2 regions of the Streptomyces sp. NPDC085946 genome follow, and region 1 is predicted to be linked to the other one. Evidence: riboswitches for the same ligand, from Rfam matches in the RefSeq annotation. Region 1 holds a riboswitch; the other holds the start of a gene.
What was found. A riboswitch is a leader RNA that binds a small molecule or an ion and turns the genes downstream of it on or off. The one in region 1 is predicted to bind glycine.
Positions count from the first base shown of each region.

Region 2: another riboswitch for glycine. It lies ahead of gcvP (aminomethyl-transferring glycine dehydrogenase); the one in region 1 lies ahead of gcvT (glycine cleavage system aminomethyltransferase GcvT).

Region 1 covers NZ_JBITSF010000007.1:321,520-335,958, reverse strand. The annotation lists gene ACIF8T_RS17390 (Ig-like domain-containing protein) at 1-670, opposite strand, end outside; gene glgX (glycogen debranching protein GlgX) at 859-3,111, shown strand; gene ACIF8T_RS17380 (sulfatase) at 3,232-4,641, shown strand; gene ACIF8T_RS17375 (ADP-ribosyltransferase) at 4,872-5,495, shown strand; gene ACIF8T_RS17370 (GNAT family N-acetyltransferase) at 5,449-6,111, opposite strand; partial or broken gene ACIF8T_RS17365 (MerR family transcriptional regulator) at 6,160-7,066, shown strand; gene ACIF8T_RS17360 (EF-hand domain-containing protein) at 7,134-7,346, shown strand; gene ACIF8T_RS17355 (NADPH-dependent F420 reductase) at 7,503-8,165, shown strand; gene ACIF8T_RS17350 (glycoside hydrolase family 25 protein) at 8,297-8,854, opposite strand; gene ACIF8T_RS17345 (L-serine ammonia-lyase) at 8,942-10,309, opposite strand; gene glyA (serine hydroxymethyltransferase) at 10,414-11,676, opposite strand; gene gcvH (glycine cleavage system protein GcvH) at 11,691-12,068, opposite strand; gene gcvT (glycine cleavage system aminomethyltransferase GcvT) at 12,186-13,304, opposite strand; glycine riboswitch at 13,464-13,563, opposite strand; gene ACIF8T_RS17325 (AAA family ATPase) at 13,783-14,439, shown strand, end outside.
Region 2 covers NZ_JBITSF010000025.1:66,226-80,664, reverse strand. The annotation lists gene ACIF8T_RS33880 (DNA polymerase IV) at 1-1,377, shown strand, start outside; gene ACIF8T_RS33875 (PRC-barrel domain-containing protein) at 1,417-1,791, opposite strand; glycine riboswitch at 1,914-2,009, shown strand; gene gcvP (aminomethyl-transferring glycine dehydrogenase) at 2,185-5,070, shown strand; gene ACIF8T_RS33865 (ABC transporter ATP-binding protein) at 5,140-6,225, opposite strand; gene ACIF8T_RS33860 (ABC transporter permease) at 6,222-7,058, opposite strand; gene modA (molybdate ABC transporter substrate-binding protein) at 7,055-7,882, opposite strand; gene ACIF8T_RS33850 (molybdopterin-binding protein) at 8,114-8,509, opposite strand; gene ACIF8T_RS33845 (substrate-binding domain-containing protein) at 8,515-9,108, opposite strand; partial or broken gene ACIF8T_RS33840 (LacI family transcriptional regulator) at 9,120-9,431, opposite strand; gene ACIF8T_RS33835 (DUF5999 family protein) at 9,986-10,192, opposite strand; gene ACIF8T_RS33830 (hypothetical protein) at 10,638-11,225, opposite strand; gene ACIF8T_RS33825 (glutamate-cysteine ligase family protein) at 11,779-13,296, shown strand; gene ACIF8T_RS33820 (CPBP family intramembrane glutamic endopeptidase) at 13,381-14,181, shown strand; gene ACIF8T_RS33815 (PhzF family phenazine biosynthesis protein) at 14,226-14,439, opposite strand, start outside.

The DNA of each region.
Region 1 (14,439 bases):
GCAGGTCGACGGTGACCTTGGTGCCGGGTTTCCAGTACGCGCGCGGACGGAAGTCCAGCCGGGAGCGGCCGAACCAGTGCGGGCGGATCTCCACGGCCGGCTCCGCGGTCACGCGCACCGCGCGCTCCACCGCCGCCCGGTGCCGGATCTCCCGGTTGAACTCCAGCGACACGATCATGCCCGTGCCGACCGTGGCGCGGTCCTCCGGGGAGACGTACCCGATGAACCGCTCCTCGGGGACGTGCGTCGTGAACGTCGTGTGCCGGGCCGAGCGGCGCCCGCTGCCGTCCAGGGCGACGACGTCGACCGTGTAGCGGGCCGCGAGGGCCAGCCGGTCGTCGTCGGGCGCCCAGCTCGTCCCGTCGGCGGAGACGCGCCCCGGCACCGGGGAGTCCTGCGCGTCCTGCGACCTGACGACCTTCACCGACTCCAGCCGCCCGCCCGGCACCCGCACCCGCAGCTTCGCGCCGGGGCGCACCTCCCTGCTGCCGTCGTCGGGAGTGACCCGGATGACGTCCTCGGGCGCCGGCGGCGCGCCGAACGCCCCGCCGATCCCGCCTCCACCGCCGTCCGAGGTGCAGCCGGCGACCCCGGCGAGCAGTCCTGCCCATGTCATTACGGCGGCCAGCGTGGCCCTCGCGCGCCGTGCGCGCCCTTCTACGTGCCTCACGAGGAGCCCAACGACGGGGCTCGTCCCCGGGAAACGACCATGCCGCCCCCCGGGGAAACGTGAGTGCGAGCCGCCCCCTGGGCAGAACAGTGGGGAGGACGACGCGCGGGGGAGCCGCGGCCGGAGCCGTGGGATGCGGCCGCACACCCCTGTCCCCCGTCGTTCCACGAGCCGCAGGAGGCTGACAGGTGTCCAGCGCAGCCGAGCAGGAGGCGGTGGCCGGCGATCAGGTCACCGAGGACGGGCGCCCAGCCGCCGTCGTGAACGGTGCGCGGCGTGCCGCGCCGCTGCCCGCCGTGCCCGTGTGGCCGGGCGCGGCGACGCCGCTGGGCGCCCGGTTCCGGGCCGGCCCGGACGGCGTGGCCGGCACCAACTTCGCGTTGTGGGCCGGCGGGGCCGAGGGCGTCGAACTGTGTCTCTTCGACGACCGGGGGAAGGAGACACGCGTCCGGCTGACCGAACTGACGCACGAGATCTGGCACGGCTTCGTGCCCGGCGTGCTGCCCGGACAGCGCTACGGCTACCGGGTGCACGGCCGCTGGGACCCGTGGACCGGCGCCCGCTGGAACCCGGCCAAGCTGCTCCTCGACCCGTACGCGCGTGCGGTGGACGGCGACTTCAGCCTCCCGCCGGAGGTGTACGGGCACGTCCGGGACTGGCCGCAGCAGCACGTCGCCGACACCGTCCGCGACGACCGGGACTCCGCGCCCCTCGTCCCCAAGGGCGTCGTGGTCCACGACGACGACGACTGGTCCGACGACCGCCGCCCCAAGACGCCGTGGGCCGACTCGGTCATCTACGAGCTGCACGTGCGCGGCTTCACCCGGCTGCACCCCGGCATCCCCGAGGAACTGCGCGGCACCTACGCCGGTCTCGCGCACCCCGCGGCGATCGAGCACCTGGTGAAGCTCGGCGTGACGGCCGTGGAACTGCTGCCCGTGCACCAGTTCGCCCACGAGGACCACCTGCTGCGCCGCGGCCTGAAGAACTACTGGGGCTACAACTCCATCGGCTACTTCGCCCCGCACGCCGCCTACGCCGCCTCCGGCACCACCGGCCAGCAGGTCGGCGAGTTCAAGCGGATGGTGCGCGCCCTGCACGCGGCCGGCATCGAGGTCGTCCTCGACGTCGTCTACAACCACACCGCCGAGGCCGGCGAGTACGGCCCCACCCTCTCCCTGAAGGGCATCGACAACCGCCGCTACTACCGCCTCCAGCCCGACGCCCGCCGCTACGCCGACTACACCGGCTGCGGCAACACCCTGCACGTCGTCCAGCCGCACGTGCTGCGCCTGATCACCGACTCGCTGCGCTACTGGGTGACCGAGATGGGCGTGGACGGCTTCCGCTTCGACCTGGCGGCGGCGCTCGCCCGCTCCATGCACGACGTCGACATGCTCTCCCCGTTCCTCGCGGTCATCGCCCAGGACCCGGTGCTGCGCCGGGTCAAGCTGATCGCCGAGCCGTGGGACATCGGCTCCGGCGGCTACCAGGTGGGCGCCTTCCCGCCGCTGTGGACGGAGTGGAACGACCGCTACCGCGACGCCGTGCGGGACTTCTGGCGGCACGCCCTGCCGGACGTCCGGGAGATGGGCTACCGCCTGTCCGGCTCCAGCGACCTGTACGCCTGGGGCGGACGCAGGCCCTACGCCTCGGTCAACTTCGTCACCGCCCACGACGGCTTCACCCTGCGCGACCTCGTCTCCTACGAGCGCAAGCACAACGAGGCCAACGGCGAGGGCAACCGGGACGGCACGAACGACAACCGGGCCTGGAACTGCGGCGCCGAGGGCGAGACCGGCGACGAGGACGTGAACGCGCTCCGGCGGCGCCAGCTGCGCAACCTGCTCACCACCCTGCTGCTGTCGACGGGCGTCCCCATGCTGGTCGCCGGCGACGAACTCGGCCGCACCCAGCGCGGCAACAACAACGCCTACTGCCAGGACAACGAGATCAGCTGGGTCGACTGGAGCCTGCTGGAGGAGCCCGGCTGGAAGGCCCTGTTCGACCTGACCGCCCGCCTGATCGGCCTGCGCCACCGCCACCCGGTGCTGCGGCGCCGGGCGTTCTTCTCCGGCCGGGCGCACTCCGCGGACGGACTGCGGGACCTGGCCTGGTTCACCACCCGGGGCACCGAGATGACCGAGCAGGACTGGTACGCGCCCGCCGCCACCCTCGGCATGTACCTCTCCGGGCGGGACATCCCGGGCCGCGACGAACGCGGCGCGAAGGTCCTCGACGACAGCTTCCTCGCCGTGCTGCACGCCGGTGAGGGGCCGGTGGACTTCGTGCTGCCGGGACCGCCGTGGGCGGAGCGCTACGAGGTGGTCGTCGACACCGGCCGGGAGGAGCAGGCCGAGGCACCGGACGAGGAGCACCCGGCGGGCGGGGCGGTCCGGGTGCCGGCGCGGTCGGTGCTGCTGCTGAAGGTGGTTGGCTGAGGCAACGTTGCAGGCCCGTGAACTCCCGGGCGCAGGCCTGGCCCCGGGGCCGGACGGTGATCAGACTGAAGGCGCCCCTCACCCCCCGCCCCCGGCTCCTCCTCCGCCCAAGGATTTCGCATGCCCGACATATCCCGCCGTGTCTTCGGCGGCCTGCTCGGCGGCGGCGCGGTCACGGCCGTCGCCGGCCCGGCCGCCGCCGCCGAGGCGGCCCCCGCCGAGCCCGCCGCCGGCGAACGGCCGTTCGCCGCCCGCACCGCGGGCTCCGGGTCCGCCCGCCCCAACATCCTGGTGATCCTCGGCGACGACCTCGGCTGGGCCGACCTCTCCTCGTACGGCTCCCCGCACATCGAGACCCCCCACCTGGACCGGCTCGCCCGGCAGGGCGTGCGCTTCACCGACGCGTACTCCGGCTCGGCGACCTGCTCCCCGACCCGCTTCAGCCTCTACACCGGGCGGTACCCGGGCCGCACCGAGGGCGGTCTGGCGGAGCCGATCGGCAACCGCACCCAGGGCCTGGACCCCGGCCACCCCACCCTGGCCTCCCTGCTGAAGAAGGCCGGCTACGCCACCGCCCTGATCGGCAAGTGGCACTGCGGCTTCCTGCCCGACTACAGCCCCACCAAGTCCGGCTGGGACGAGTTCTTCGGCAACTTCGGCGGCGCGCTGGAGTACTTCTCCAAACTGGGCCAGCTCGGCGAGTACGACCTGTACGAAGGCGACGCCACCTACCAGGACCTGCGGTACTACACGACCGTCCTGACCGAGCGGGCCGTCGAGTACGTCGGCCGCGACCACGACCGGCCCTGGCTGCTCAACCTCAACTTCACCACCCCGCACTGGCCGTGGCTCGCCGAGGGCGACGAGGAGGCCGGCGCGGAGATCGCCGCCCGGATCAGGGCCGGCGAGGGGCTCGGCGCGCTGCTGCACCACGACGGCGGCTCGGTGGAGAAGTACAAGGAGATGGTGGAGTCCCTGGACGCCGCCGTCGGGAAGGTGCTGGCCGCACTGCGCCGCTCGGGCCGGGAGCGCGACACCGTCGTCCTCTTCGCCAGCGACAACGGCGGCGAGCGGTTCTCCTACCAGTGGCCGCTCAGCGGCCAGAAGTCCGAGCTGCTGGAGGGCGGCATCCGCGTGCCGACCATCCTGCGCTGGCCGGCCCGGATCGACGGACGCCAGGTCAGCCACGAGCCCGTCTACACGCCGGACTGGACGGCGACGCTGCTGGAGGTGGCCGGGGCGCGGCCGGACCCCGCCCACCCGCTGGACGGCACCAGCCTGGCCGGATACCTGCTGCGCGGCGAGAAGCCGCCGGAGCGGGACCTGTTCTGGCGGGTGCGGCGCAACCGGGCGCTGCGGCGCGGGGACTGGAAGTACTACCAGGACGCCGAGGGCCGGGACCACCTCTTCCACCTCGCCCGGGACGCCCGTGAACAGGCCGACCTCGCCGCGGCCCGCCCCGAGCTGCTCGCCGAGCTGAAGGCGGCCTGGGAGAAGACCGCGGCCGGGCTGCTGCCGTATCCCGGCTGAGACCGGCTCGGACCGGCTGAGACCGGCTCGGACCGGCCGACTCCGCCTCGGACCGGCCGAGTCCGGCTGGGACCGGCCGAGTCCGGCTGGGACCGGCCGAGTCCGGTGGGACGTCCGCGGGCCGGGCCCGCGGACGCCCCGGCACCCCGCGCTGACCGCAGGTCAGCTGACACGCCGCCGTACGGGTGAGGAACCACCGCGTGCCGCGGCGGACCGGCCAGGGTGCCTGCATGATCCTCACTCGCCTGCGGCGGCGCGCCGCCGCCGCCGTCCTGTCCCTGTCCGCCGTCCTCGCCACGACCGCCGCCGCCTCCCCGGCCACCGCCCCCGGCGCCGTGCCCGCCTTCGTGCGGGCCGCCGAGGCCGCCGCCTGCCCGGTCCGCTACGACGACCGGATCAAGGCCGCCGCCGACCGCCGCGTCGCCGTCGACCGCATCACCCCGGAGCCGGTCTGGCGCGAGAGCTGCGGCACCCTCTACCGCGCCGACGGCCGGGGCCCCGCGGTCGTCTTCGAGGAGGGCTTCCGCCCCAGGGACGTGACCGACGGCCAGTACGACCTGGAGCAGTACGTCCTCGTCAACCAGCCCTCCCCGTACGTCTCCACGACGTACGACCACGACCTGTACAAGAAGTGGTGGAAGTCCGGCTGGAACTACTACATCGACGCCCCCGGCGGCATCGACGTCAACCGGACCATCGGCGACACCCACAAGTGGGCCGACCAGGCCGAGGTGGCCTTCCCCGGCGGCATCGACCGCAAGTACGTCATCGGCGTCTGCCCCGTGAACAAGACGACCAAGGTCGAGATCATGAGCGGCTGCCAGAGCAACCCGCACTACGAGGCCTGGCACTGAGCAGCACCTCCGCCCCCACCGGCCGGTAGCCGGCCGCCTGGAACGCCCGCAGGCTGCGGGCGTTTCCCGGCGCCACCTGGGCCCACACCGGCTCCCCGGCCAGGTGCCGGGCGGCCGCGGCGAGCCGGCGCCCCAGCCCCCGCACCGGCTCGTCCACCTCCACGGACACCTCCAGCCGCCCGGCGACCCCGCGCCCCGTCACCAGCACGCCGCCCTCCGCCTCCCAGGCCCGCACGCCGTCGCGGCGCGTGCGGGCGTAGCGGACGCGCGGGTGCGCCGCGTCCTCGGTCTCCCGCAGCGCCACGGGCGGCCTGCCCGGCAGGGGAGCCGCGACCAGCAGCGCGTCCACGGTCTCGGACGTGCGCCCCGTGCGGTCCATGAAGGCCGTGAGGAAACGGGCGTTCAGCGGGGCGGCGAGCGCGTCGCACTCCAGCGCCTCCAGCGTGCCGTGCACCCAGCGCGGGTCCTCGTCGGTGAACACCACCGAGTGCGCGGTGAGGGCGAGGACCCCCGCGTCCCGCGCCGAGGGCTGCGGCACCACCGTCGTACGGCCGTCCGCCGGCGGGAAGACGCCGCGCGCCGCCGCGTCCAGAATGTCACGCAGGGTCCGCCCCACCGCTCGCTCCTCGAGTCTCCGCCCACGGGAAGGTCCAGACTCCCAGACATGACCGACGACGGCACCGGACTCCTCACCGTCGGCGAACCGGCCCGCGCCACCGGGCTGACCGTGCGCACCGTCCGCTCCTGGTCCGACGAGGGCGCCCTGCCCCGGTGACCCGCTCCGCGGGCGGCTACCGGCTGTACGGCGCCGCGTCCGTCGCCCGCCTGGAACTGGTCCGCACGCTGCGGGAACCGGGCCTCGGCCTGCACGACGTCCGCGAGGTGCCGGCCGGGCAGCGGACGGCCGCCGAGGCCGCCGCCGCGCACGTGGCGGCGCTGGACGCGCGGATCAGGTCGCTGAAGGTGACCCGGGCGGTGCTGTCGACCGTGGCGCGACGCGGCTCGACCGCGCAGGGGACGACCCTGACGAACAAACTGGCGCGGCTGTCCGCCGCCGAACGCAGACGCGTCGTCGAGGAGTTCGTGGACGAGATGTTCCGGGGACCGGACACCGCCGACGCGGCGATCCTGGAACGGATGCGCCGCACCGCCGCCCTGCCGGACGACCCGACGCCCGAGCAGGTGGACGCCCGGGTGGAGCTGGCCGAGATGCTCCAGGACCCGCGGTTCCGGGCGCAGATGCGGTCGGCCGCGGAGTTCAGCGCGGCCGACCGGGGACAGGACGCCGCCGGCGGGGCGTCCCGGTGGTTCGCCCGCCGCCCGGTCCGGCTGGCCGCCGAGGCCCGGGAACGGGGGATCGCCCCGCAGGCCCCGGAGGCCGGCGAGGTGCTGCGGGACCTGTTCGGCGACGCCGACCGGGCGGCCGTGCTGAACGCCTGGAGGCGGTCTCCCAGGACCGGCCGGCCCGCTGCCGGGAACTGATCGGCGTGCTCAAGGGCGAACCCGTGCCACCGCACCGCGAGGCGTTCGCGTGGGTGGTCGCCGCACTGCGGGCCGGCCCGGGCGGTTAATCTGACCTGCGTCAGCACGGCGGCCAGGACGGCCGAGGCAGAAGAGCACGAGATGAGGGGCGGACCGGTGGCGGACATCGAGGAAGCGCGCAAGCAGTTCGAGCGGATCGATACGGACGGGGACGGACGCATCACCGCCGCCGAGTTCAAGACCGCCCTGGCGCAGGGAGGCGACTGGCACGTCACCGAGGCGGTGGCCGAGGCGATCATCGCCAGCCGCGACCTGGACGGCGACAAGCTGCTGTCGTTCGACGAGTTCTGGGCGCACCTGAACAAGTGACGCCGTACGCGAAGGGGCCCGGTCCGGTGACGGAACGGGCCCCTTCGCCGTGCCGCCGCCCCGGACCGCGCGGGGAGGCGGAATAGCCCGCGCGCCCCCCGGGTTGACGCCGCCGACGGAAAAATATGCAGGCGCATCGATCTCGAAGGGTTCGTCATGAAGATCGGCATCATCGGCGCGGGCAACATCGGCGGCAACCTCACCCGCCGGCTCACCGCCCTCGGTCACGACGTCTCCGTGGCCAACTCCCGTGGTCCGCACACCCTCACGGCCCTGGCCGAGGAGACCGGCGCCACCCCGGTACGGGTGGAGGACGCGGCGCGCGGCGCGGAGGTCGTGGTCGTCACGGTCCCGGTCAAGGCGGTCCCCGACCTGCCCGACGGCCTCCTCGACGAGGCGGCCGACGGCGTGGCCGTCATCGACACCGGCAACTACTACCCCCGCGAGCGCGACGGCCGCATCGCGGAGATCGAGGACGAGGGCATCACCGAGAGCCGCTGGACCGAACGGCGGATCGGCCACCCGGTGATCAAGGCCTTCAACGGCACCTACGCCCAGGACATCCTCGACCGCCACCGCCCCGCGGGCGACCCCGACCGCCTGGCCCTGCCGGTGGCCGGCGACGACGCGGCGGCCAAGGCCAAGGTCCGCGCCCTGATCGACGAGCTCGGCTTCGACACGGTCGACGCGGGCGGCATCGACGACTCCTGGCGCCAGCAGCCCGCCACCCCGGTCTACGGCCTGCGCGCCGGCGTCGAGGCCGTCACCGCGGCCCTGGCGGAGGCGTCCCCGGAGCGCAAGCCGGAGTTCCGCGGGTAGTTCTGCCGCTCGGGCGACGCCGAGAGCGCGGTGCGGCCCGTCCGGCGGCACGACGCCGACCGGATCCCCGGCCGCACCGCGCCCCCGCGCACGACGGTCCCCATCGCCCCCGCCCGCAGGCCGGGGCACGGTCAGGCACCCCCGGCCCACGTCTGCAGCGCCGCCCTGCTCGCGAAGGCGGCCACGTTCGTGTCCACCGGGTCGTCGGTGTACTGGTGGAAGCGCCAGGCCGCCTCGATGCGGGGCTTGCCCGCGGCGACGTAGTCGGCGATCCACAGGCCGTCGCCCGCGTAGGACGTCGTGTCGACGTCGAGCCAGAAGTGCCGGTTGCAGTAGAGCACGACCCGGTGGCCCGGGCGCAGCTCCTTCACCTTCCGGATGAAGCGGTCCTTCTCCGCGTTGCTCGCGTGGGTGCCGTCGCCGGTGGTCTCCCAGTCGACGGCGAGGATGTCGCCCGGCCGCTCCGGTGCCTTGGCGACGAAGTACTCCGCCTGGGCCGTGAGGTTGCCGGGCCACAGGAAGTGGTAGAAGCCGACGACCAGCCCGGCGTCGCGGGCGGTCCTGGTCTGGGCGGCCAGCCGGGGGTTGACGTAGGAGCGGCCCTCCGTCGCCTTGACGAAGACGAAGGACAGGCCGTCCGTGTCGTACGAAGCGGGCTGGTACGAGCTGACGTCGATGCCGCGGAGCATGCGCACTCCCTGAAGTTCCGTCCGGGGTACGGGAGTCCGATGATGCCCGCGGGCCGCCGGATCACACGCCGGGGCGCGGGAGACCGTTCAGCACTCGATGATGTTCACGGCCAGGCCGCCCCGTGCCGTCTCCTTGTACTTCACCGACATGTCGGCTCCGGTGTCCTTCATCGTCTTGATGACCTTGTCCAGGGACACCTTGTGCGAGCCGTCGCCGCGCATGGCCATCCGGGCGGCCGTGACGGCCTTCACCGCCGCCATGCCGTTGCGCTCGATGCACGGGATCTGCACCAGACCGCCCACCGGGTCGCAGGTCAGGCCGAGGTTGTGCTCCATGCCGATCTCGGCGGCGTTCTCCACCTGCTCGGGCGTGCCGCCCAGCACCTCGGCGAGGGCGCCCGCCGCCATCGAGCAGGCCGAGCCGACCTCGCCCTGGCAGCCGACCTCGGCGCCGGAGATGGAGGCGTTCTCCTTGAACAGCATGCCGATCGCGCCGGCGGCGAGGAGGAAGCGGACCACGCCGTCCTCGTCCGCGCCGGGGACGAAGTTGATGTAGTAGTGCAGGACCGCGGGGATGATGCCGGCGGCGCCGTTGGTGGGGGCCGTGACGACACGTCCGCCGGCGGCGTTCTCCTCGTTCACGGCCATCGCGTAGAGGGTGATCCACTCCATGGCGAGGGCCTTGGGGTCGCCCTCCGAGCGCAGTTTGCGCGCGGTGTTCGCGGCCCGGCGGCGCACCTTCAGCCCGCCCGGCAGGATGCCCTCGCGGGACATGCCGCGCGCCACGCACTCCCGCATCACCCGCCAGATCTCCAGCAGGCCCGCGCGGATCTCCTCCTCGGTGCGCCAGGCCCGCTCGTTCTCCAGCATCAGCGAGGAGATCGACAGGCCGGTCTCCTTCGTCAGCCGCAGCAGCTCGTCGCCCGTGCGGAAGGGGTACTTCAGGACGGTGTCGTCCAGTTTGATGCGGTCGGCGCCCACCGCGTCCTCGTCGACGACGAAGCCGCCGCCCACCGAGTAGTACGTCTTGGCCAGCAGCTCGGTCCCGGCGGCGTCGTACGCCCGCAGGGTCATGCCGTTCGCGTGGTAGGGGAGGGCCTTGCGGCGGTGCAGCTTCAGGTCCGCGTCGAAGTCGAACGCGATCTCCCGCTCGCCGAGCAGGTTCAGCCGGCCGCCGGCCTTGACGGCCTCCACCCGCTCGTCGGCGGTCTCCACGTCCACCGTGCGCGGCGAGTCGCCCTCCAGGCCGAGCAGCACCGCCTTGGGCGTGCCGTGCCCGTGGCCGGTCGCGCCGAGGGAGCCGTACAGCTCGGAGCGCACGGAGGCGACCGAGTCCAGCACGCCCTCGCTGCGCAGCCGGCGGGCGAACATGCGGGCCGCCCGCATCGGGCCCACCGTGTGGGAGCTGGACGGGCCGATGCCGATCGAGAACAGGTCGAAGACCGAGATGGCCACGGTCACTCCTCACTACGGGCCGGCGGGGCACCCGGTCGGGGCGCCCCCACCGGGGACTTCCTGGTCCGGCGGGGCGCCCGGTCGGGGCGCCCCCACCGGGGGACTTACTTGGTCAGCGCGGGGTACAGCGGGTGCTTGTCGGCCAGCGCCTTCACCCGCGCCTTGAGCGCCTCGGCGTCGTACGACGGCTTCAGCGCCTCGGCGATGACGTCCGCGACCTCGGCGAAGTCCTCGGCGGTGAAGCCGCGGGTCGCCAGGGCCGGGGTGCCGATCCGCAGGCCCGACGTCACCATCGGCGGACGCGGGTCGTTCGGGATCGCGTTGCGGTTGACGGTGATGCCGATCTCGTGGAGCCGGTCCTCGGCCTGCTGCCCGTCCAGCTCGGAGTTCCGCAGGTCGACCAGGACCAGGTGCACGTCCGTGCCGCCGGACAGCACGTCCACGCCCACGGCCCTGACGTCGTCCCGCACCAGGCGCTCGGCGAGGAGCCGCGCGCCCTCCAGGGTACGGCGCTGCCGCTCCTTGAAGTCCTCGCTCGCGGCGACCTTGAAGGCGACGGCCTTGGCGGCGACCACGTGCTCCAGCGGGCCGCCCTGCTGACCGGGGAAGACCGCCGAGTTGATCTTCTTGGCGAGGTCGGCCGTGGAGAGGATCACACCGCCGCGCGGGCCGCCCAGCGTCTTGTGGGTCGTGGTGGTGACCACGTGCGCGTGCGGCACCGGGTTGGGGTGCAGCCCCGCGGCGACCAGACCGGCGAAGTGCGCCATGTCGACCATGAGGTACGCGCCGACCTCGTCGGCGATCCGGCGGAACGCGGCGAAGTCCAGCTGCCGCGGGTAGGCCGACCAGCCGGCCACGATCAGCTTCGGCCTGGCCTCCTTGGCGAGGCGCTCGACCTCGGCCATGTCGACCCGGCCGTCCTCGCCCACGTGGTAGGCGACGACGTCGTACAGCTTGCCGGAGAAGTTGATCTTCATGCCGTGGGTCAGGTGCCCGCCGTGCGCGAGGTTCAGACCCATGATCGTGTCGCCGGGCTTGAGCAGCGCGAACATCGCGGCCGCGTTGGCCTGGGCGCCCGAGTGCGGCTGGACGTTGGCGTGCTCCGCGCCGAAGAGCTCCTTGACGCGGTCGATGGCGATCTGCTCGACGACGTCGACGTGCTCGCAGCCGCCGTAGTAGCGGCGGCCCGGGTAGCCCTCGGCGTACTTGTTGGTGAGGACCGAGCCCTGCGCCTCCATGACCGCGACCGGGGCGAAGTTCTCCGAGGCGATCATCTCGAGGGTGGACTGCTGGCGGTGCAGCTCGGCGTCGACCGCGGCGGCGACGGCCGGGTCGAGCTCGTGCAGGGGCGTGTTCAGGACGGACATACGGCTACGACTCCTCAGCCGGCGATGTGGGTGTCGTACTCGTCGGCGGAGAGCAGGTCGGCCGGCTCGTCCGTGACGCGTACCTTGAACAGCCAGCCGCCCTCGAAGGGGGCGGAGTTCACCAGCGACGGGTCGTTCACCACGTCCTCGTTGACCTCGGTGATCTCGCCGGAGACGGGGGAGTACAGGTCGGACACCGACTTGGTGGACTCCAGTTCGCCGCAGGTCTCGCCCGCGGTCACGGTGTCGCCGACCTCCGGGAGCTGGACGAAGACGACGTCACCGAGCGCGTTGGCCGCGTGCTCCGTGATGCCGACCGTCGAGACGCCGTCCTCGGCGGCCGACAGCCACTCGTGCTCCTTGCTGTAGCGCAGCTGCTGGGGGTTGCTCATGGCCTGGATTCTCCTGTACGCGGGACATGCTGTTGCCTGGGGGACTGCGGAAACCGCCGGTGAGCGGTGTGAAGGCGCGCGGGGCCGCCCCGGACCGGGCGACCGGGCGTCCAGTGTCTACTTCTGCCGCTGGTAGAACGGCAGCGCCACGACCTCGTACGGCTCGTGGGTGCCCCGGATGTCCACGCCGACGCCCGGCGTGCCCGGTGCCGCGTGCGCCGCGTCGACGTACGCCATCGCGATCGGCTTGCCGAGCGTGGGGGAGGGGGCCCCGGAGGTCACCTCGCCGATCACCTCGCCGCCGGCGACGACCGCGTACCCGGCGCGCGGGACGCGGCGGCCCTGGGCGACCAGGCCGACGAGCACGCGCGGCGGGTTCTGGGCGGAGCGGGCGGCGGCCTCCTCCAGCGCCGCGCGGCCCACGAAGTCGCCCTCCTTCTCGAACTTCACCACCCGGCCGAGCCCGGCGTCGAACGGCGTCAGTTCGGTGGTCAGCTCGTGCCCGTACAGCGGCATGCCCGCCTCCAGGCGCAGCGTGTCGCGGCAGGACAGGCCGCACGGGACCAGGCCGTCGCCCTCGCCGGCCTCGGTCAGCGCCTGCCACAGCTCCACGGCGTGCTCCGGCTTCACGAACAGCTCGAAGCCGTCCTCGCCGGTGTAGCCGGTGCGGGCGATCAGCGCCGGGACCCCGGCGACGGTGCCGGGCAGGCCGGCGTAGTACTTCAGGCCGTCGAGGTCGGCGTCGGTGAGGCTCTTCAGGATGCCGGGGGACGCGGGGCCCTGGACGGCGATCAGCGCGTAGGCGTCCCGGTCGTCGCGGACCTCGGCGTCGAAGCCGGCGGCGCGCTCCACCAGCGCGTCCAGCACCACCTGGGCGTTGGAGGCGTTGGCGACGACCATGTACTCGGTCTCGCCGAGCCGGTAGACGATCAGGTCGTCCAGGATGCCGCCGTCCTCGCGGCAGATCATGGTGTAGCGGGCGCGGCCGGGCCGGACGGCGCCGATGTTGCCGACCAGCGCGTGGTCGAGGAGGGCGGCGGCCTGCGGGCCGGTGACGGTGATCTCGCCCATGTGCGAGAGGTCGAACAGTCCGGCCCTGGTGCGGACGGCGGTGTGCTCGTCGCGCTCGGAGCCGTAGCGCAGGGGCATGTCCCAGCCGGCGAAGTCGGTCATCGTCGCGCCGAGCGAGCGATGCAGGGCATCGAGCGCGGTGTGACGGAGTGCGGTGCTGCTCATCGGTCGGTCGTCTCCCGGGGCGTGGACGCAGGACGGGCGAGGGAAGGTCCTCCCCATCTGTCATCGGAACCTGAGAGGTTCGCCGCGACCGCCACAGGGACGACCTGGCTTGCACCGTGGGTGGGGCCGCTGCGGCAGCGGCCCGCTTTTCAGATGTGCCTCGCCCGCGCGGTAACGGGGCCTGAGAGATTCAAGGGAGGGACTTGCTCCTTCGGCGCCCCAGCTCAGTCGGTGCTGGGGACTCTCCCGCGCGGATTCAAACGGCCGGTATGCAGTTGGCGGGCTCATCATTGCACGCATCGGTCCGGGGCGGCAGGGGGACCTTCCCCAGGAGGAGGGCGGAGCACGCGGGCGGACACAGCGGTCTGTAGCAGCCCTGTTGCAGAAAGCGCACGAAAATGCGAGGCCTGCGGTATTACCTTCTCTTTACACTCGGCGGGGATGGGACTCGTACCTGGCCCCAGGGGAGGACATCACGGTGAACAGGACCACGGCGTACGCCACGACCACGGGCATGGCGGTGCCCGGCCAGCACGCCGCCCAGGCCCGGGAGGCGTGCGGCCCACTGCGGTCACCCGTCGTCCGCGACCTGCGCGAGCGGGGCGGCCGCAGCCCGCGCGCCCTGCTCTTCGGCCCCCGGGACCTCGTCGTCATCACCGGCCTGCCCGGCAGCGGCAAGTCCACCCTGATGCGGCGCGCCGTCCGGGCCACCCGCATCGACTCCCAGGACACCCGCGACCGCTGGGAGCGGCGCATGCCGCGCCTGGTGCCGTACGGGGCCTACCGCCCGCTCGTCCGCCTCGCCCACTACGCCGGGCTGCGCCGCGCCCTGCGCACCGGCGAGGGCGTCGTCGTGCACGACTGCGGCACCCAGGCCTGGGTGCGCCGCTGGCTGGCCCGCGAGGCCCGCCGCCGGGGCGGCACGCTCCACCTGCTCCTGCTCGACGTCGCCCCCGAGCAGGCGCTGGCCGGCCAGCGCGCCCGCGGCCGGGGCGTCTCGCGCTACGCCTTCCTGCGCCACCGCGCGGCCACCACCCGCCTGCTGCGCGCGGTGGAGCGCGGCGAGCTGCCCGCGGGCTGCGGCTCGGCGGTCCTCGCGGACCGCGACGCGGCGAACACCCTCCGCAGGATCGGC
Region 2 (14,439 bases), on a different contig from region 1:
ATCCTGCACCTCGACATGGACGCCTTCTTCGCCTCGGTGGAGCAGGCGTCCAAGCCGAGCCTGCGCGGGAAGGCCGTCATCGTGGGCGGACTCGGGCCCCGCGGCGTGGTCGCCACGTGCTCGTACGAGGCGCGGGTCTTCGGGGTGCACTCGGCGATGCCCATGGCGCAGGCGCGGCGGCTCGCGCCGCACGCCGCGTACCTGGTGCCCCGCTTCCCGTTCTACCGGTCGATCAGCGAGCAGGTGATGGGGCTGCTGCGGGCCTTGTCGCCGCTGGTGGAGCCGCTGAGCCTGGACGAGGCGTTCGTCGACCTGGAGGCCGGCGGAGCGGCCTGGGACGAGGGGTCGGCGCGCCTGGCGGGGGCGAAGCTGCGGGCGGACATCCGGGCCGTCACGGGGCTCACCGGGTCGGTGGGGCTCGCGGCCTCCAAGATGCTGGCGAAGATCGCCTCGGAGCAGGCCAAGCCCGACGGACTGGTGGTGATCGAGCCGGGGACCGAGCGCGCCCTGCTCGGGCCGATGCCGGTGCGGACGCTGCCGGGGGTGGGACCGGCGACCGGCGACCATCTGCGGCGCGCCGGGATCCACACGGTCGAGGAGCTCGCCGAGGCGGGCGAGGACGAGCTCGTCCGGCTGCTGGGCAAGGCCCAGGGACACGCGCTGTACGCCATGGCGCTGGCCTGGGACGAGCGGCCCGTGGTGGCCGAGCGGGAGGCCAAGTCGGTGTCCGTGGAGGACACGTACGACGTGGACATCCACGACCGGACGCGTGTCGGGGTGGAGGTGCGGCGGCTGGCCGACCGGTGCGTGCGCCGGCTGCGGGGGGCCGGGCTGTCGGGGCGGACCATCGTGCTGAAGGTGCGGCGGTACGACTTCTCCACGCTGACCCGGTCCGAGACCCTGCGCGGGCCCACGGACGATCCGGCGGTCGTCCGGGAGGCGGCGGCCCGGCTGCTGGACGCGGTGGACACCACCGGCGGCGTGCGGCTGCTCGGGGTGGGGGTCAGCGGACTCGCCGACTACACGCAGGAGGACCTGTTCGCCCAGGCGGCGGGGGAGCGGGCGGACGCGCCCGCCGAGGAGTACGAGGACGCGCCCGTCGAGGAGGAGCGGCCGCCCGCCGAGCGGCGGTGGCCCGCGGGGCACGACGTGCGGCACGCGGAGTACGGGCACGGCTGGGTGCAGGGCAGCGGTCTGGGCCGGGTCACCGTGCGGTTCGAGACGCCGCTGTCCGCGCGGGGGCGGGTGAAGACGTTCCGGGTCGACGATCCGCTGCTGGAGCCGGCCGATCCGCTGCCGTTGGTGCCGCAGGGACCGCAGGAGGGGGGCGGTCCGGACGCGGGGCCGGGGGAGCCGCGGGCCGCGGGGCGCGAGTGAGGGAGGCGCGCGTGGGCCGGGCCGGCGGGCGGGGGCGGCTCAGGCCGGTTCGTCGGTGCCCGCGAGCCGGCCGAAGTCGCGGTCCGGGAGCGGGGGAGGGGCGGCCACGTCGAGGCCGTAGTGGTGGTAGAGCTGGAGTTCCTGCTCGGGCGAGAGGTGGCGGCCGACGCCGAAGTCGGGGGCGTCCTTGATGAGGGACCGGTCGAAGGGGACGTGGAGGGCGCCGTCGACCAACTCGCTGGGCTCCAGCGGCACGAAGGCGTCCCGGCTGAACAGACCGGTCCGTATGGCCGCCCATTCCGGCAGGCCGGTGGCGTCGTCGAGGTAGACCTCGTCGATCGTGCCGATCTTGGTTCCGTTGCGGTCGAACGCCTTGCGGCCGATCAGGTTCCGCGGATCGATGTCGGTTCGCACGGGTCCTCCACTGGGTAGCACCTCACCGTAAGCGCCGTATGCACTACAAAACTGCACAATCCGGGTAGCGGCCACTCGAAGGTCCGGGTGTTGACCTCGCTGGTAGGCTGGCAGGCGGCTGCTGACCCCGTGCGGGAGAGTCCTCCAGACGTCATCGGAGGCGCCGAAGGAGCAAATCCTCCCCGGAATCTCTCAGGCCCCTGTACCGCACGGACGAGGTCACTCTGGAAAGCAGAGCGGGTGTCGACGGTGTCCGCTCTCACCGACGGTGAAAGCCGGGCGCTCTCGGGCGTTCCGGTGAAGCTCTCAGGTCGAGATGACAGAGGGGGAGGCCGTCCGGGCACCCGTGCCGTGGTGCCCTCGAAGGTCGCGTCAGACCAGGAGGCCTCCGCCATGACCGCCCACCGCACTCCGCTCTCCGAGCTCGAACAGGGCATACCGTTCGAGCAGCGCCACATCGGGCCCGACCCGGAGGCGCAGGCCAAGATGCTCGCGCAGGTCGGCTACGGCTCGCTCGACGAGCTCACCGCCGCCGCGGTGCCGGACGTCATCAAGAACGCCGGCGCCCTCGACCTGCCGGGGGCGCGCAGCGAGGCCGAGGTGCTGGCCGAGCTGCGGTCGCTGGCCGACCGCAACCAGGTCCTCGGCTCCATGATCGGACTCGGGTACTACGGCACCTTCACGCCGCCCGTCATCCTGCGCAACGTCATGGAGAACCCGGCCTGGTACACGGCCTACACGCCGTACCAGCCGGAGATCTCGCAGGGGCGGCTGGAGGCGCTGCTCAACTTCCAGACCGTGGTCGCCGACCTCACCGGCCTGCCGACCTCCGGCGCCTCCCTGCTCGACGAGGGCACCGCGGCCGCCGAGGCGATGGCGCTGTCGCGGCGCATGGGCAAGAACAAGAAGGGCCTGTTCCTGGTCGACGCGGACGCCCTGCCGCAGACCGTCGCGGTGATCCGGACCCGTGCCGAGCCGACCGGCGTCGAGGTCGTCGTCGCCGACCTCAGCGAGGGCATTCCGGCCGAGGTCGCCGAGCGGGAAATCAACGGCGTCCTCATCCAGTACCCGGGTGCCTCCGGCGCCGTACGGGACATCAAGCCCGTCATCGACCAGGCGCACGAGCTGGGCGCGCTCGTCACCGTCGCCGCCGACCTGCTCGCGCTGACGCTGCTGAAGTCGCCGGGCGAGCTCGGCGCGGACATCGCCGTCGGCACGACGCAGCGGTTCGGCGTGCCGATGGGCTTCGGCGGTCCGCACGCCGGCTACATGGCGGTCCAGGAGAAGATGGCGCGCAGCCTGCCCGGGCGGCTCGTGGGCGTCTCCGTCGACGCCGACGGCAACAAGGCCTACCGGCTCGCCCTGCAGACCCGCGAGCAGCACATCCGCCGCGAGAAGGCCACCAGCAACATCTGCACCGCGCAGGTGCTGCTCGCCGTCATGGCCGGCATGTACGCCGTCTACCACGGGCCCGAGGGGCTGCGGGGCATCGCGCGGCGCACCCACCGGTACGCCACGCTCCTCGCCGCCGGGCTCGCGGACGCCGGCGTCGAGGTCGTGCACGGCTCCTACTTCGACACCCTGACCGTGCGCGTCGAGGGCCGCGCCGCCGAGGTCGTCGCCGCCGCACGGCAGAACGGCGTCAACCTGTACCCGGTCGACGCCGACCACGTGTCGATCGCCTGCGACGAGACCACCACCCGGGCGCAGCTGCGCGCCGTGTGGGCGGCGTTCGGCGCCGAGGCCGACGTCGACGCGCTCGACGCCGGCACCGGGGACGCGCTGCCGGACGCGCTGCTGCGCACCGACGACTTCCTGACGCACCCCGTCTTCCACCAGCACCGCTCCGAGACCGCGATGCTGCGCTACCTGCGCCGGCTCGCCGACCGCGACTACGCGCTGGACCGCGGCATGATCCCGCTGGGCTCCTGCACCATGAAGCTCAACGCGACCACCGAGATGGAGCCGGTCACCTGGCCCGAGTTCGGCCAGCTGCACCCCTTCGCGCCCGCCGAGCAGGCGCAGGGCTACCTCTCGCTCATCCACGAGCTGGAGGAACGCCTCGCCGAGGTCACCGGCTACGACAAGGTCTCGCTCCAGCCGAACGCCGGTTCGCAGGGCGAGCTGGCCGGTCTGCTGGCCGTCCGCGGGTACCACCGGGCCAACGGCGACGAGCAGCGCACCGTGTGCCTGATCCCGTCCTCCGCGCACGGCACGAACGCCGCGAGCGCCGTGATGGCCGGCATGAAGGTCGTCGTCGTCAAGACCTCCGAGGACGGCGAGATCGACGTCGAGGACCTGCGGGCGAAGATCGAGCAGTACCGCGACGAGCTGGCGGTGCTGATGATCACGTACCCGTCGACGCACGGCGTGTTCGAGGAGCACGTCGCCGACATCTGCGCGCAGGTGCACGACGCCGGCGGCCAGGTGTACGTGGACGGCGCCAACCTCAACGCGCTCGTCGGGCTGGCCAAGCCGGGGCACTTCGGCGGGGACGTCTCCCACCTGAACCTGCACAAGACCTTCTGCATCCCGCACGGCGGCGGCGGACCGGGCGTCGGCCCGGTGGCGGTGCGCGAGCACCTGGCGCCGTACCTGCCGAACCACCCGCTCCAGCCCGAGGCCGGACCGGAGACGGGCGTCGGCCCGATCTCGGCCGCGCCCTGGGGCTCCGCGGGCATCCTGCCGATCTCGTGGGCGTACGTCCGGCTCATGGGCGGCGAGGGCCTCAAGCGCGCCACGCAGGTGGCGGTGCTCAGCGCCAACTACGTCGCCAAGCGGCTGGAGCCGCACTACCCAGTCCTCTACACCGGTCCGGGCGGGCTCGTCGCCCACGAGTGCATCATCGACCTGCGGCCGCTGACCAAGGCGACCGGCGTCACCGTGGACGACGTCGCCAAGCGGCTCATCGACTACGGCTTCCACGCGCCGACCATGTCGTTCCCGGTGGCCGGCACGCTGATGATCGAGCCCACCGAGTCCGAGGACCTGACCGAACTCGACCGGTTCTGCGAGGCGATGATCGCCATCCGTGCCGAGATCGAGAAGGTCGGCACGGGCGAGTGGTCCGCGGACGACAACCCGCTGCGCAACGCCCCGCACACCGCGGCCGCGCTCGGCGGGGCGTGGGAGCACGCCTACAGCCGCGAGGAGGCCGTCTTCCCGGGCGGTGTCTCCGCCGCCGACAAGTACTGGCCGCCGGTGCGCCGCATCGACCAGGCCTTCGGCGACCGCAACCTGGTGTGCTCGTGCCCGCCGCTGGACGCGTACGAGGACTGATGCGCGTACGGGTCTGACACGGACGTCCGGTGAGGGCTCCGCCCGGTGGGCGGGGCCCTCACCGGCGTCTCAGGCCGGGTAGGCGTGGGTCTGCGCGGCCTTGACCGTGGCCCAGACGGGCGCGCCCGGGTGCAGGTCGAGTTCGGCCGCGGCCACCGTGGTGAGGTCGGCGGCCAGGCGCAGTTCGCCGGTGAGGTCCGCGCGGACCTGGTCGCCGTGGGGCTCCAGGCCGGCGACCTCGCAGCGCCAGAGGTTGCGGGCGCTGGAGCCGGTGGGGCGTTCCCGGAACAGGGTCACGGCGCCCGGCGGGAACGCCACGAAGACCGGGCCGGAGAGGTCCTCGGTGGTGGTGATCGCCGGACCCGTGTCCAGCCGGACCGTGTGCCCGTCGGCCCGGCCCCGGTACAGGTTGAGGCCGACCAGCCGGGCGATGTAGTCCGTACGGGGGCGGCGGGCGATGCCGGCGGGCGTGCCCTCCTGGACGACGCCGCCGTCCTCGACGACGACCAGCCGGTCGGCGAGCACCATGGCGTCCAGCGGGTCGTGCGTGACCAGGACGGCGACGGCCTCGAACCCGGCGAGGTGGCGGCGGAGCCGGGCGCGTACCTCCAGGCGGGTGCGGGCGTCCAGGGCCGCGAGCGGTTCGTCGAGGAGGAGCAGCCGGGGGCGGATGGCCAGGGCGCGGGCGAGGGCCACGCGCTGTGCCTGACCGCCGGACAGGCGGCGGGGCTTGGCGGCGGCGTGCTCGGCCAGGCCCATGCGCTCCAGCCACGCGGCGGCCAGGGCCCGGGCCTCGGCCTTGGAGGCGCCCCGGCAGCGCGGGCCGAACGCCACGTTGTCCAGGGCGGACAGGTGCGGGAAGAGCAGGTAGTCCTGGAAGACGACGCCGACCGGGCGGGCCTCGGGCGGCGTGCGGGTCAGCTCGGCGCCGTCCAGCCGCAGGTGGCCGTCCGTGAGCGGGACCAGGCCGGCGAGGGCGCGCAGGGCGGTGGTCTTGCCCGCGCCGTTCGGGCCGAGCAGCGCGACGACGTCACCGGGGGCGGCGGTCAGCGTCACGTCCAGGCGGAAGGGGCCGCGGTCGACGACGAGACGGGCGTCGAGACCGGTGGCGGGGGCGGGACCGAGAGCGGCCGTGCCGGTGTCGTGGCCGGTCATGAGGCCGTCATCCAGCGGTCGCGCAGGGCGGCGAGGACGGCGATGGAGACGGCCAGCAGGACCAGGCTCAGGGCGATCGCCGCCGCGGGGTCGTTCTGGAGGGCCAGGTACACCGCGAGCGGCATGGTCTGCGTACGGCCGGGGAAGTTGCCCGCGAAGGTGATGGTCGCGCCGAACTCGCCGAGGGCGCGGGCCCAGGCCAGCACGGAGCCGGCCGCGATGCCCGGTGCGATCAGCGGCAGGGTGACCCGGCGGAACGCGGTGAAGCGGGAGGCGCCGAGGGTGGCGGCGGCCTCCTCGTAGCGGGGGTCGGCGGCCCGCAGGGTGCCCTCCACGCTGATGACGAGGAACGGCATCGCCACGAACGTCTCGGCCAGGACGACGCCCCACGTGGTGAACGGCAGGGTGATGCCGAACCAGGAGTCCAGCCACTGCCCGATCACCCCGTTGCGGCCGAGGGCCAGCAGCAGGGCCACACCGCCCACCACGGGGGGCAGGACCAGGGGCAGCGTGACCAGGGCGCGGACCAGGCCCCGGCCGGGGAAGTCCGTACGGGCCAGCAGCCAGGCCAGCGGGACGCCGACGAGCAGGCTCAGGGCGGTGGCCGCCGTCGCGCACACGAGCGACAGGCGCAGCGCCTGCCACACGTCCGTGCTGGTCAACTGCTCGGGGAGGCTGCTCCACGGCGTCCTCACGAGCAGGGCGACCAGGGGCAGCAGGAGGAACGCCAGGCCGGCCAGCGCGGGCAGGAGCAGGGGGAGCGGGGCGGCGCGCCCGGCCGGGCGGACGCGTCCGCGCCGCGACCCGTCCGCCGGGGTGTCGGTCCGGCTCACGGCTGCAGGAACCCGGCCCGGCTCAGGACCCGCCGGCCTTCGGAGGACCGCACCAGGTCGACGAACGCCCGGGCGGCCGCGGGGTTGGGCGCGTCCTTCAGCAGGGCGATCGGGTAGTCGTTGAGGGCGTCGGCCGACTCGGGGAACTCCACGCCCTGCACCTTGTCACCCGCCGCCTCGACGTCGGTGCGGTACACGACGGCGGCGTCGGCCTCCTTCAACTCGACCTTGGTCAGGGCGCTCTTGACGTCCTGCTCGTAGGAGACCGGGGTCAGCCGCACCCCGCCCGCGTCCAGGGCCTTCTGGGCGGCGGCGCCGCACGGCACCTCCTTGTCGCACAGCACGACCTTCAGTCCGGCCCCGGCCAGGTCCTTCAGGGAGGAGATCCGGTCGGGGTTGCCCGGCAGGGTGGCGATCTGGAGCCGGTTGCGGGCGAAGGTCGTGGGGGCGCCCGCGGCGGCGTCCCGGTCGGTCACGAGCTTCATCGTGGTCGCGCTCGCGGCGGCGAAGACGTCGGCCGGTGCCCCGCCGGTGATGCCGGCGGCGAGGCTGTCGCTGCCGCCGAAGCTGAACGCCACCTCCGTGCCCGGGTGCTCCTTCTCGAAGCGCTCGCCCAGGGCGGTGAAGCTCTCCTCCAGCGAGGCGGCGGCGAAGACGGTGACCGTGCCGGACAGCTCCGCGGACGAGCCGGACGGGCGGGAGGCCGCGCCCGCGTCCGGCCCGGACGAGGAGCAGGCGTTCAGGGCCAGCAGCGCGGCGGCCGCGACGGCGGAGACCCGAAGGGTCCGGCGGGTCCGACGGGTCCCGTGCGCTGAACGGATCATCTCTGGGGCACTCCCTGCGTCGCCCGGCGGAGGAGCCCGCCGGAACCATCCGATACGCCGATCATAGTGGCGCAGGTGCGAGGCGGAAGTCTGTTGTGGGTTCTCATGAGCGAGGGGACGGTGTGGTGGAGTTGGGCATGTGCGTTTCTGCGGACGTGCCGCTCCGGAGCAGCTCGGGCCGGAGACGCCTGCGCCGGAGATGCCTGTGCCGGAGATGCCTGCGCCGGCCCCTCAGGAACGGTCGATGTGCACGTTCGTCGACTTCACCCGGGCCGTGGCCTCCATGCCGACCTCCAGCCCGAGTTCCTCGACCGCCTCGCGGGTCAGCAGGGACACCAGCCGGTGCGGGCCCGCCTGGATCTCCACCTGGGCGGCGACGTCGCCGAGCTTGACGGCGGTGACGATGCCGGGGAAGGCGTTGCGGGCCGAGGTGTACGGGGGGTCGGCCTCGGCGGCGTCGCTCCGGGCGAGTTCCACGGAGAAGGCGGCCAGGTCCCGTCCGTCGACGAGCCGCCGTCCGCTCGCGTCGCGGTGAGTGGTGAGCCGGCCCGCGTCGGCCCAGCGGCGGGCGGTGTCCGGGCTGACGCCGAGCAGCCGCGCTGCCTGGCCGATCGTGTAGGACTGCATGCCGGTCACGATAGGGCGGTGCGGCGGGCGCGCGGGTGACGGGTCGGCCGGCCGGCTGCCCGCGGGGGCGCTCGGCTCCGGGAGGCGGCGGGTTGCGGGGAGGCCGGCGGCTCCGGAGAGGTCGTAGGGCGCGGGGTGCGGGACGTGGCGAGGGCCCGGCGGGGCGGCGGTGCCGTGCTCGCCCGCACCACCAGTTCCGTGCCCGGCTCCACCTGGGGCAGGCCTGGCCGCCCGCCCCGGGCCGGGCGCAGCACCGTACGGACGGCGAGCCTGCCCGTGTCGGCGAGGGGCCGGCGGACGGTGGTCAGGGGCGGGGCCGACCAGCGGACTTCCGGGAGGTCGTCGAAACCGACCACGCTCACGTCCTCCGGCACCCACGGTCCGCGCCGGCGCAGCGCCTCGATCGAGCCGAGGGCCGTCCGGCCGCCGGCCGCGAACACGGCGGCGGGCGGCTCGGACAAGTCCAGCGGGGCGATGCAGCCGGTGAAGCCGGACTCGGGGCGGAAGTCGCCGGGGACGACGAGGGACCCGTCGAGCGCGAGGCCAGCGCCCTCCGGCGCCGCCCGGTGGCCGTCGAGGCGGGCCCGGGCGCACGGCAGGCGCGGCGGTCCGCGATCGGGCCGATCCTGCGGTGCCCCAGGGCGAGCAGGTGCTCGGTGGCGGCGAGGCCGCCCGGCCGGTCGGCGGCGTCGATCGTGGGCACCTGCGGGGCCGGGGAGCCCGTCGGGTCCACGGCCACCAGGGGCACCCCGAGGAGCCGCGGCTCCTCGTGCGGCCGGGGCTCCGGTGCCGAGGCGACGAGGACGACGCCGTCAGAGGGGCGGGCCCGCGGGGTGCGCAGCCACTCCCGGGCGTCGCCGGTACGGCCGTGTAGGGCGGACACCACGGTGCCGACGCCGGACGCGTGGGCGGCCTCCTCCACCCCGCGGACGATCTCCGCCGCCCAGGGGCTGTCGAGGTCGTCGAAGACCAGGTCGAGCAGGGCGGCGCGGGTGCCGGGGGCCGGGGAGCGCCTGCGGTAGCCGTGCCGGACCAGCAGGTCCTCGACCCGGGCCCGGGTGGCGGGCGCACGTCGGAGCGGCCGTTGACGACCCGGGAGACGGCCGGTACCGAGACACCGGCCCGCCGGGCGATCTCGGGGATCGTGACCTTGCCCCGCCCCCCGGACGCCCCCTCGGCGCCGGTCGCGCGTGCTGCCGCTTCCCCCGCCTCCGTCGACGGGCACCGCGGAACGTCCGGGAGTCTTCCGGAGGGCGAGCGGTCCGGGAAGGCACGGGAGCGCGTACGGGACTCGTACGGGCCGTCACGGCGCGTGAGCGGCCCCGGGTACGCGTCGGGGCCGGTGCGCAGGGTGTCCTGCGGGCCGGCCCCTCGGGTCCCCGGACGGGCGCTCGGCCCGCCCGGTGCCGCTCGGGCGGCGGTCGCGCCCCAGCGGTCGTTCCGCTCGGACGGCGGTGCCGCCGGGCGGCGGTGTCGTCAAGCGGCGGTCATCACCTTGTCGGCGCCCAGCGGACGGTGCGGCGCGATGATCCGGCCGTCCGGCAGGAGCTCACCGGTGTCCTCGAAGAGGACCACCCCGTTGCACAGCAGGCTCCAACCCTGCTCCGGGTGGTGCGCCACGAGTCGGGCGGATTCCCGGTCGGCGGAGTCGGCTGAGGGGCACGGTGGCTGGTGCTGGCACATGGGAGGGATCTTTCGCTGTGTCGTGTGTGAGATGGCTGGCGTGTCTGTTCCGCGGCTCGAAACGTCGTTCATGGCCGCCCCCCGTCGGGTAAGTCGGTCGGACCCAGTGTTGCCCCACGGGCGCCAATCCGCAGGGATTTGGCAGCACCGCTTCTCACAGGTTGATGACGCGTCACCCGCGCGGACGGTTCAGCCCAACTGCACTGTCCCTTCGGGTGGTTCGGGGTGGCCGAATGGGGCTAGTCCGGTCGGGACGGCGGGTCCGCCGCACGGTTCTCGGCCGCGCGTTCGCGCTCCGTTCGGCTCGTGCGAGCGCGCAATTGCTCGTACGAGCGAAAAAATTCCCGGAACGACGTGGTACCCCGCCGCAGTAAATCCCTGCGGCGGGGTACGCGAGTCTTTCCGGAGCGGCGGGCGCGTCGCGCGAGCGACACGCCGGCACGTGTCAGGCCGGCGAACCGAGCAGTGGGGTGGGAGGTGTCACCCGGTGGGTCAGCACGGGGAGCAGGTCCGCGACGCGGTGCGGCCGGTGGGCCGCGATGCCGGGCGGGGCGGGGGCCAGCGGGACGAGGACGTCGTCGGCGGCGGGATGGCCGGCCGCGGCGTCCGCCGCGCAGTCGCCGTGCAGCCAGAGCGTCAGCATGTAGAGGCCGGGCATCGACAGCAGGCGGGGCTGGTACGGCTGGGTCACCGACTCGGCCTGGCGCAGCGCCCGCTCGGTGGAGGCGACGTAGGGGCCCTCGAAGAAGTGCGAGAAGGCCCAGCCGTCCGGCGTGAGCATGGTCTCGGCGGCGGCCACCGCGCGGTCGCCGGAGCGGATGAGGAAGCGCCAGCCGGTCAGCCGGGTGGCGGAGACGCCCTCGGGGGTGATCCGGTCCAGGACGTGGACGGGCAGCGGCAGCTCGGGCGTGACGGGACCCTGGGCGCGGAGCAGGGCGGGAGTTCGGGCCTCGCGGACCGCGGTGGGGGAGGAGAGCGCGGTCAGGACGGAACGGAGTGCGGGCGCGGGAGCCGGAGGTACATGCAGCGGCATGGTGGGTCGCCTCTCATTCGAAGGCACTGGGGCGCGAGGGCGTGGCGGACGGCGCTGTCTGCTCGCGAAAGGTCAGAGAGGCAGGGGCCGGGTCTGAGAACGAGAGGTGAGGGTGAGGTCTGCCGCGCGACACCTCGACGGCAGGGTGATCCGTGACCGTGGGCGCCAACCTTCTGCCTTGTTCGCGAAGTTTATACGACGCCTGTTGACGCTGTGTTTCGACTAGCCGTTTCCGGCGAGTAGAACAAGGGTACATTCAGTCGACGATATGCGGGAATCATCCCGATTCTCAGCGGGGCACAGGGCGGTGACCTCGTGAAATACCTGCCGAGCGGTCGGCCAATTGCCATCGGCGTTTTTCACGAGTTCGCACAGCCCGAATCTGTGCCGTGCCGCATGCCCGGTGAATGTGCCACTGGTCACTATCGATCAGCCTAGCGTGCGGCGGCCCGGTCCGGAGGCGTTATCGATCGCTTCGGCTGGGCATCATCCACCGTGACCGTGACACCGCCGGCCGGATTGCCGGCCCGCCCATCCGAGGAAGGAAACAGCGATGGGGGAGAAGGTCGTGGCAGGTCCGTTCGACCTGTCCGATCGCCAGCGCTACCGTGACAAGCTCCGTCAGTGTCTGACGGGTCTGGAGCGACTCCTGGCGGAACAGCGGTTCGACCGCCCCAAGAACCTCATGGGGCTGGAGATCGAGCTGAATCTCACGGGCTCCGACGGCATGCCGAAAATGTTGAACGCGCAAGTCCTCGAACGCATCGCCAGCCGGGACTTCCAAACGGAACTCGCCATGTTCAACCTGGAAGTCAACATTGCCCCACACCGGCTCGGCGGCCGGGTATTCGACCAGCTGTCCGAGGAGTTGCGCACTTCGCTGGCCTATGCCGACCGCAAGGCGGGCGAGGTCGACGCGGGAATCGTGATGATCGGCATTCTGCCGACGCTGGACCGGGACGACGTCGTCTCGTCCAACCTCTCCGACGTCGATCGCTACACCCTGCTCAACGACCAGATCGTGGCCGCCCGCGGCGAGGACTTCAAACTCGACATCGACGGGGTGGAGCGACTGACCTGTACGTCGAAGTCGATCGCGCCGGAGGCCGCCTGCACCTCCGTGCAGCTGCACCTGCAGGTGACCCCGAGCCGCTTCGCCGACGTGTGGAACGCGGCGCAGGCGGTCGCGGCCGCCCAGATCGCGATCGGCGCCAACTCCCCGTTCCTGTTCGGACGCGAGCTGTGGCGCGAGTCGCGGCCCCCGCTGTTCCAGCAGTCCACGGACACGCGCCCGCCCGAACTCCAGGCGCAGGGCGTACGGCCGCGCACCTGGTTCGGCGAGCGGTGGGTGACCTCGGCGTACGACCTGTTCGAGGAGAACCTGCGCTACTACCCGGCACTGCTGCCGATCTGCGACGACGAGGACCCGCTGGAGGTGCTGGACCGGGGCGGCGTTCCCAAGCTCGCGGAGCTCGTCCTGCACAACGGCACGGTCTACCGCTGGAACCGCCCGGTCTACGACGTCGCCGACGGCGTCCCGCACCTGCGCGTCGAGAACCGCGTCCTGCCGGCCGGGCCGACCGTCACCGACGTGATCGCCAACGCGGCGTTCTACTACGGCGTGGTCCGCGCTCTGGCCGAGGACGCCCGGCCGGTGTGGACCCGGCTGCCCTTCGAGGCCGCCGCCGCCAACTTCGACGAGGCCTGCAAGCACGGCATCGACGCCCGCTTCACCTGGCCGCGCCGGGGCCGGCTCGGCGGCACGACCGAGGTCGACGCGGTCAGCCTGGTGCGCGACGAGCTGCTGCCGCTCGCCGAGGCGGGACTGGACGCCTGGGGCATCGAGCCCGCCGACCGGGACCTGTACCTCGGCGTGATCGAGGAGCGGTGCCGGCGCCGGATGAACGGCGCGACCTGGCAGGCGGCCACCTTCCACCAGGCACAGGAGAAGGGCCTGTCGCGGGAGGCCGCGCTGGCCGCCACGACCCGGCGCTACTGCGAGCTGATGCACAAGGGCGACCCGGTGCACACCTGGCCGGTCGGACTGCCGGACCCGGTCACGCTGGGCTGAGGCGCCGCCGGGGCGGCCCGCCGCTGCCCGCATACTGATCCGACAGGTCGGCGCGTCCGACAGGCCGGTGAAGTGGAGGCAGGGGTGCAGGCGGAGGCGGGTCCGGTGGCCGGATCGTTCCCCGAGCAGCGGCTGACGCGGCGGATGCTCCGCGACGAGACGCTGCTCGTGCTCGGTGTGTCGCTCGGCGCGAGCGGCGTGTCCGCGCTGATCAGCTTCGTCGGGTCGGTCACCGAGCCAGGTGGCCTCAAGGACCAGGCCGCCACCCTCAACGCGTCCGCGGCGCCGGGCCGCCCCTGGCTCGACCTGGCCTGGCAGCTCTTCGGCATCGCCACGGCGCTGGTGCCGGTCGCGCTGGTCGCGCACTTCCTGCTGCGCGAGCGCGCGAGCCTGCGCACGCTGGGCTTCGACCGCACCCGGCCCTGGCCGGACCTGGGACGCGGGGCCGCGGTCGCCGCGGTCATCGGCAGCACCGGCATCGCCTTCTACCTGGCCGCCCGCGGCCTCGGCTTCAACCTCACCGTGGTGCCCGAGGCGCTGCCCGACGTGTGGTGGAAGTACCCGGTGCTGGTGATATCGGCGATCCAGAACGCGGTCGTGGAGGAGGTCATCGTCGTCGGCTACCTGCTGCGCCGGCTCGGCCAGCTGGGGTGGACGCCGGGGGCCGCGCTGGCGGCCGGCTCCGTGCTGCGCGGCTCGTACCACCTCTACCAGGGCATCGGCGGCTTCGTCGGCAACCTGGTGATGGGTGTGGTGTTCGTCCTCCTGTACCGCCGCTGGGGCCGCGTCGGCCCCCTGGTCGTGGCGCACTCGCTGCTCGACATCGGGGCGTTCGTCGGATACGCGCTGCTGGCGGGCAGGGTCGGCTGGCTGCCGACGGCGTGAGGCCGGGGGCGTACGCGGTGTCCGCACGCCCCCGGGCCGTGGTGTCAGGTGAGCAGCTCGCCGTCGATGACCGTCATGGCGCGTCCGGTCAGCAGGGTCCGGTCGCCGCGCAGGCGGGTGCGGACGCGGCCGGAGCGGCGCGAGGCCTGCAGACCGGTGAGGTCGGGGCTGCCGAGGCGCTCGGACCAGTAGGGGGCGAGGGCGGTGTGGGCGCTGCCGGTGACCGGGTCCTCGTCGATGCCGAGGTTCGGGAAGAAG